Regions from separate parts of the Allobosea sp. GW821-FHT03A12 genome, predicted to be linked through region 2. Evidence: predicted binding sites of a transcription regulator. Region 2 holds the regulator's gene; each other region holds the start of a gene.

Region 1 (2,195 bases), 230 kb from region 2:
CGCTCGAACTGGCGCAGCGCCTGGTTGCCGCGCTCATTGGCGGCGTCGAGCGCCGCCTTCGGCGTCTTCTGGCCGTTCAGCGCCGCCTCGATCTCCTCCGACCAGATGTCGCGGATCTGGACGAGGCCGCCGAAACGCACGCCGCGGGAGTTGTCGGTCGGCTCCTTGTTGTTGAGCTCGAGCAGCGGCGTCTCGAGATAGGGGTTCTGGTTGTAGAAACCCGACGCCTTGACCTTCTCATAGGCCGCCTTGGTGATCGGCAGGTAGCCGGACTCGGTGTGCAGCTTCACCTGCCGGTCGACGTCAGAGAGGAAGGTGAAGAACTTGGCGACGCCCTTGTACTCGTCAGCCTTCTTGCCGCCCATGACCCAGAGCGAGGCGCCGCCGATGATCGAGTTCTGCGGCGCGCCGGCGACATCCGGATAATACGGCATCGGCGCGTTCGACCAGTCGAACTTGGCGTTGGCCTTGACGTTGCCGAAGAAGGCCGAGGAGGTCAGGAAGAGCGGGCACTCCCCCGAGGTGAAGCGGCCCTCGCCGGTGTTGGTGCGGCCGGAATAGTCGAAGGTCTTGTCCTTCTGAAGCTCGGCCAGATTGGTCAGGTGCTTGACGAAGAGGTCGCCGTTGATGCGGAACTCGGTATCGAAGCCATCGAAGCCGTTGGCCTTGGTGCCGACAGGCACGTTGTGCCAGGCGCCGAGCTGCTCGATATTGGCCCAGGTGGTCCAGGCGGTCGAGAAGCCGCACTTGTCGAAGCCCGCGGCCTTGAGCTTCTTGGCCGCTGCGAACACCTCCGGCCAGGTCTTCGGCGGCGCCTCCGGCAGGCCCGCCTTCTTCAGCGCGTCCTTGTTATACCACATCACCATCGAGGACGAGTTGAACGGGAAGGAGAGCATCTCACCCTTCGTCGTCGAATAGTAGCCGGTGATCGCCGGCAGATAGCTCTTCGGATCGAATTTCTCGCCGGCGTCCTTCATCACGTCGGCGACCGGCTTGATCGCGCCCTTGGCCGACATCATCGTCGCGGTGCCGACCTCGAAGACCTGCATGATGTGCGGCGCGTTGCCGGCACGGAAAGCGGCGATGCCGGCGTTCAGCGTGTCGGGATAGGACCCCTTATAGGCGACGACGACCTTGTAGTCCTTCTGCGAGGCGTTGAACTCCTCGGCCAGCTTGACGACGACGTCGTTGTTGGCGCCGGTCATGGCGTGCCACCACTGGATCTCGGTCTGCGCCATAGCCGGCGAAGCAGCGGCGAGCGCGAACGCACCGACCGCGGTCAAGGTCTTCGATTTGAAGGTCATTATCAGCTCCCTCTCAGCCCCCGATACACGCGGGCGTTCTTGTCGTTGGTGCGCAAGCTAGCATGAAGCCGGGGCGACAGTTCAATGACAAAACGATGACATTTCCGCCCCGCTGTGGACGCGCATCCGCGCACTTGCGATTTCCGGCGGAAGCGGCTGTTCTTCGCAGCTCGCCCTGTACACTGCACACAACCTGGATCAGCCATGCCCTCGCTTTCGCTCACGCCCGCCAACACCCTGCCGGCCGATGCCGACCGCGCCGCGCTGGCCGGCCGGGTCTGGCGCCCGGATCTCGCGGGACCATCGGTGGTCAAGCTCCAGGGCGACACGGTGATCGACGTCACCGCGGCCTTCCCGACCATGCGAGACCTGTGCGAGACCACCGATCCGGCAACGGCCCTGCGCGCCGCTGATGGCGAGAGCCTGGGCTCGCTGGCCGACCTGCTCGCCAACAGCTCGGCCGCCACGCGCAATGACGGCAGGCCCTGGCTGCTCGCCCCGGTCGATCTGCAGGCGGTCAAGGCCGCCGGCGTCACCTTCGCGGTGTCGATGCTGGAGCGCGTCATCGAGGAGAAGGCGCGTGGCAACCCGGCCGCCGCCGCCGCGATCCGGGCCGAGATCGGCAAGCTGATCGGCGACGATCTCTCCAAGCTGAAGCCCGGCTCGCCCGAGGCGATGAAGCTGAAGGAGGTGCTGATCGCCCAGAACAGCTGGAGCCAGTACCTTGAGGTCGGCATCGGGCCGGACGCCGAGATCTTCACCAAGGCGCCGCCGATGTCGGCGGTCGGCACCGGCGCCGATGCCGGGCTGCACCCGGCCTCGAGCTGGAACAATCCCGAGCCGGAGATCGTGCTGGTCGTCGCCTCGGATGGCCGCATCGTCGGCGCCAGC
Region 2 (2,195 bases):
TGTCGGATCAACATATCGTCCGCTCCTACGATGCCGATCTCGAGGGCCTGCGCCGCAGCCTCGCCGAGATGGGCGGCATGTCCGAGCGCATGCTCGGCGACTCCACCGTGGCGCTGGTGCGCCGCGACACCGCGCTCGCCCAGAAGATCATCAGCGCCGACCAGCGCCTCGACAATCTCCAGCGCGAGGTCGAGGAGAAGGCGGTGCTGACCATCGCCCGCCGCCAGCCGCTGGCCAACGACCTGCGCGAGCTGATCTCGGCGATCCGCATCGCCGCCGACATCGAGCGCGTCGGCGACCTCGCCAAGAACATCGCCAAGCGCGCCGTCGCGATCTCCGGCCAGTTCTCGCCGCCGCATCGCGCCGTGGTCGGGCTGGAGCATATGAGCCGCCTGGTCCAGGCCCAACTCAAGGACGTGCTCGACGCCTATGCCGCCAGCAACGAGCAGAAGGCGATGGAGGTCTGGCGCCGCGACGACGAGATCGACGCGCTCTACACCTCGCTGTTCCGCGAGCTCCTGACCTATATGATGGAGGATCCGCGCAACATCACCTTCTGCACGCATCTCCTGTTCTGCGCGAAGAACGTCGAGCGCATCGGCGACCATACCACCAACATCGCCGAGACCATCCACTACCTCGTCACCGGCCAGTCCATCGACGAGACCCGGCCGAAGCTCGACACCACCAACATCCTCGTCGACCTGCCGGCGGCCAATGGCTGAACCGGCGGGCGGCGCGCTTTCCGTTCAGCCGGAATCGGCTGAACGATCAGAATTCGCGCAGTTGAAAAGTTGGAGCATGTTCTGATCGCAAAAGTGGTTTCCACTTTTGCGGAACAGGCTCCGAGCGAAAGCGAGACGTAATGCCTGCACGCATCCTGATCGTCGAGGACGAGGAGCCGCTCACCCTGCTGCTGCGCTACAATCTCGAGGCCGAGGGCTTTGAGGTCGACAGCGTGGCGCGTGGCGACGACGCCGAACTGCATCTGCGCGACCATACGCCCGATCTCGTCCTGCTCGACTGGATGCTGCCGGGCCTCTCCGGCATCGAGCTCTGCCGGCGTCTGCGCACCCGCCGCGACACCGAGCGCGTGCCGATCATCATGCTGACTGCCCGCGGCGAGGAGACCGAGCGCGTGCGCGGCCTCGCCACCGGCGCCGACGACTATGTCGTCAAGCCGTTCTCGCTGCCCGAGCTGATCGCCCGCATCCAGGCCCTGCTGCGTCGCGCCAAGCCCGGCCATGTCGCCGGCCTGCTCGCCGCCGGCGATCTCGAGCTCGACCGTACGACGCGGCGCGTCCGCCGTGCCGGCGCCGAACTGCATCTCGGCCCGACCGAGTTCCGTCTGCTCGAATTCCTGATGCAGGCGCCGGGCCGGGTCTATTCGCGGGCGCAGTTGCTCGATGCCGTCTGGGGCCGCGACGTCTATATCGACGAGCGCACCGTCGACGTCCATGTCGGGCGTCTGCGCAAGGCGATCACGCCCGCCAACGCCAAGGACCCGCTGCGCACCGTGCGCGGCGCCGGCTACGCCTTCGATGAGACGTTTGCGCGCGGCTGAGCGCTTCGATCAGCGCGGCGCGGCGATGATCACCGCCGCGCCGGCGAGGCAGAGAACGGCTCCCGCGAGATCATAGCGATCCGGCGCGACCTTCTCGACCAGCGCCATCCAGGCCAGCGACGCCATGATGTAGATGCCGCCATAGGCGGCGAAGGCGCGCCCGGCGGCGGGGCTGTCGACCAGGGTCAGCAGCCAGGCGAAGACCGCGAGAAAGACGAGTCCCGGCAGCAGCCACCAGACCGGCTTGTCGAGCTTCAGCCAGGCCCAGAAGGCGAAGCAGCCGGCGATTTCCGCCAGCGCCGCGGCGGCATAGATCGCCAGGGTCGTCATGGGCGCTCCCACTCATTCCAGCCATGAAAAAGCCGGCCACGAGGGCCGGCTTTTCAGCGTCCAAACATGCCGCCCACTCAGGCGCGAATGGCCTTGCGGTCGCGGCGGCGGTCGGCTGCCGGCTGGTAGGCGATGCGGGCGTGATAGGCGCAATAGGGCAGGCCGGTGGCGCTGCGGCCGCCGCAGAAGCGGAACTCCGGCGTGGTCGGGTCGCCCATTGGCCAGCGGCACATATATTCGCGCAGGTCCATGATCGTGACCCGCTCGGAGAACGGCACGACCACGTCCTCGGCCGGCGCCG
Region 3 (2,195 bases), on a different contig from region 2:
ATCTTCTTCTTCTCGTTCAAGGCCGAGAGCATGAGCTCGTCGACCGCGCGCGCCATGTTCTTCGCCTTCGCGGCGGTGATGGGCATCTCGCTGTCCTCGATCTTCGTGGTCTTCACCGGTGAATCGATCGCCAAGGTGTTCTTCATCACCGCGGCCTCCTTCGCTGGCCTCAGCCTGTTCGGCTACACCACGAAGAAGTCGCTGTCGGGCATCGGCTCGTTCCTGATCATGGGCCTGATCGGCCTGGTGATCGCCTCGGTGGTCAACATCTTCCTGGCCTCGAGCGCGCTCTCCTTCGCCATCTCGGTGATCGGCGTGCTGGTCTTCGCTGGCCTGACCGCCTGGGATACGCAGCGCCTGAAGGAAATGTACCTGTACTCGGACATGGACTCCGAGTCGGCCGCGAAGCTCTCGGTGAACGGCGCCCTGTCGCTCTACCTGAACTTCGTCAACATGTTCCAGATGCTGCTCTCGCTCTTCGGCTCGCGCCAGGAGTGATCAGGGCCGCAGTCTGAGAATCAAGAAGCCCCGGCCTCGCGGCCGGGGCTTTTCTTTTGATCTGACGTCACACGGCGCAGGCAGGAATCAGTTCACCACGCTCAGCCGCTTGTCGAGCACCTTGAGCACCCGGCCGAGCTCGGCGCCGCGTTTCAGGATCAGCCCGGTCGCGGTGACCACCGAATAGGCGCCCTGGCGCCGCGCCAGCGACGGATCCTTGACGATCCGATAGAGCGGCACCTCGGCCGTGCGCCGGAAGACCGAGAACTGCGCCTTGTCGCGCAGGAAATCGATGGCGTAGTCGCGCCATTCGCCGGCCGCGACCATCCGGCCATAGAGGTTGAACAGCTCGTTCAGCTCGCGGCGATCGAAGGTGACGGAAGAGGGCGCGGCAGCAGCCGGAAAGGCGACGACCGCGCCCGCTCGCTGACCTGGCGGAGTTTCGCTTTCGCTCATCACGCCTCCTTTTCGTGGCCGGTGGTGATCCGGCAAGGGATGATGCGCCCGCCCTCCGGCGCTGGCAAGAGTCCCGCAAGACAGATTGGTGACAGGCCCGCCATCCTTTTTCGGGGCCGGGGCGATTGCCATGATTTTGCCGCGCTTGCGCCCAGCGAACGCCCCGTTACGGGGCTCAACTCCGATTCGTTGCTTCGGCGGCCCGGCCTGTCCGGTTCCGGACACGTCAGCCCCCCAGCCCCTCCGGCGCTGCGGCGGGCCGGGCCAACGAGTCGAAGCCAACTCACGGCTGGCGGTTTTCCGCCGGCCGTTTTCTTTTGGCCGGCCTTTTACCTGGACGCACCGTGATACTCGGGATTGGGCCGCATATCGACGGCCGAGGCGATCCGGTTCGACATGTTGAAGAAGGCGGCGACCGCTCCGATGTCCCAGATGTCGCGCTCGCCGAAGCCGGCGGCGCGCAGGACCTGCCGATCCTCCTCCTCGATCTTGTGCGGCTCTTCCGTCAGCTTCACCGAGAAGTCGAGCATGGCGCGGTGGCGCCGCGAGAGCCGAGCGGCGCGATAGTTCATCACCATCATCTCGCCGAGCACGGGATCGCCCGAGAGCTGGCGCACCGCCTGGCCATGCGCCGTCAGGCAATAATAGCAACGGTTCACGCTGGAGACCGCGACCGCGATCATCTCGCGCTCCAGCTTCGACAGTCCGGACGGCGCCAGCATCAGGTCATTGTAGAAGGTGGCGAAGGCCTGGAGCTTGGCGTCGTCATGCGAATAGGCGGCAAGCACGTTCGGGATGTAGCCGAGCTTCTCCTCGCATTTGGCGAAATAGGCCTGCATCGGCTCGGAGAGCTCGGCTCGCGGCAGAGAGAGCGCCATCACGGCGGGCGGAGCGTCCTGCTTGGCAGGCTGTTCGCCCACCATCGCTTTGTCATGCTTCTTCGTCATCTCTGCACTCCTTGCGTCTTTATCCGCGCGGTTCGGACAAGACTTGCCGTTTCCGCGCCATATTGGTGCAATCTGGCTGCTGCGATGCGACGAAAGTTGCAGCCGCCGGTGAGCTATGTCATCGCTTCGGCAAAATAGCAGGGGGAAGACGATTATGGCCAAGCGCGAAGCGAATGCTACGGCGGCTGCCGTCACCGCGATCGAGACGGCTGCTCACGAGCTTCGCGCGACGATGCCGGCGGACTTCCCCAAGCTGCTCTATGGCCGCAGCGTCGCTGAGGATCTCGTTGCGCT

The links. The regulator PhoB, encoded in region 2, activates phosphate uptake and scavenging genes when phosphate is short. The targets are predictions, from matches to a motif close to TGTCATNNANCTGTCAT.
Region 1: ugpB (sn-glycerol-3-phosphate ABC transporter substrate-binding protein UgpB) is a predicted target of PhoB. The motif match lies at 1,378-1,394, and genes of this name have one in related genera.
Region 3: AC3WLC_RS31080 (DUF2794 domain-containing protein) is a predicted target of PhoB. The motif match lies at 1,032-1,048, and genes of this name have one in related genera.

Annotation. Positions count from the first base shown of each region.
Region 1 is NZ_JBYSVZ010000006.1:198,198-200,392, forward strand. Features, by position in the region: gene ugpB (sn-glycerol-3-phosphate ABC transporter substrate-binding protein UgpB) at 1-1,304, opposite strand, end outside; gene AC3WLC_RS23260 (fumarylacetoacetate hydrolase family protein) at 1,509-2,195, shown strand, end outside.
Region 2 is NZ_JBYSVZ010000006.1:427,003-429,197, reverse strand. Features, by position in the region: gene phoU (phosphate signaling complex protein PhoU) at 1-725, shown strand, start outside; gene phoB (phosphate regulon transcriptional regulator PhoB) at 866-1,564, shown strand; gene AC3WLC_RS24420 (YnfA family protein) at 1,574-1,894, opposite strand; gene AC3WLC_RS24415 (GcrA family cell cycle regulator) at 1,972-2,195, opposite strand, start outside.
Region 3 is NZ_JBYSVZ010000013.1:46,046-48,240, forward strand. Features, by position in the region: gene AC3WLC_RS31075 (Bax inhibitor-1/YccA family protein) at 1-498, shown strand, start outside; gene AC3WLC_RS31080 (DUF2794 domain-containing protein) at 586-954, opposite strand; gene AC3WLC_RS31085 (peroxidase-related enzyme) at 1,284-1,877, opposite strand; gene AC3WLC_RS31090 (NAD-glutamate dehydrogenase) at 2,056-2,195, shown strand, end outside.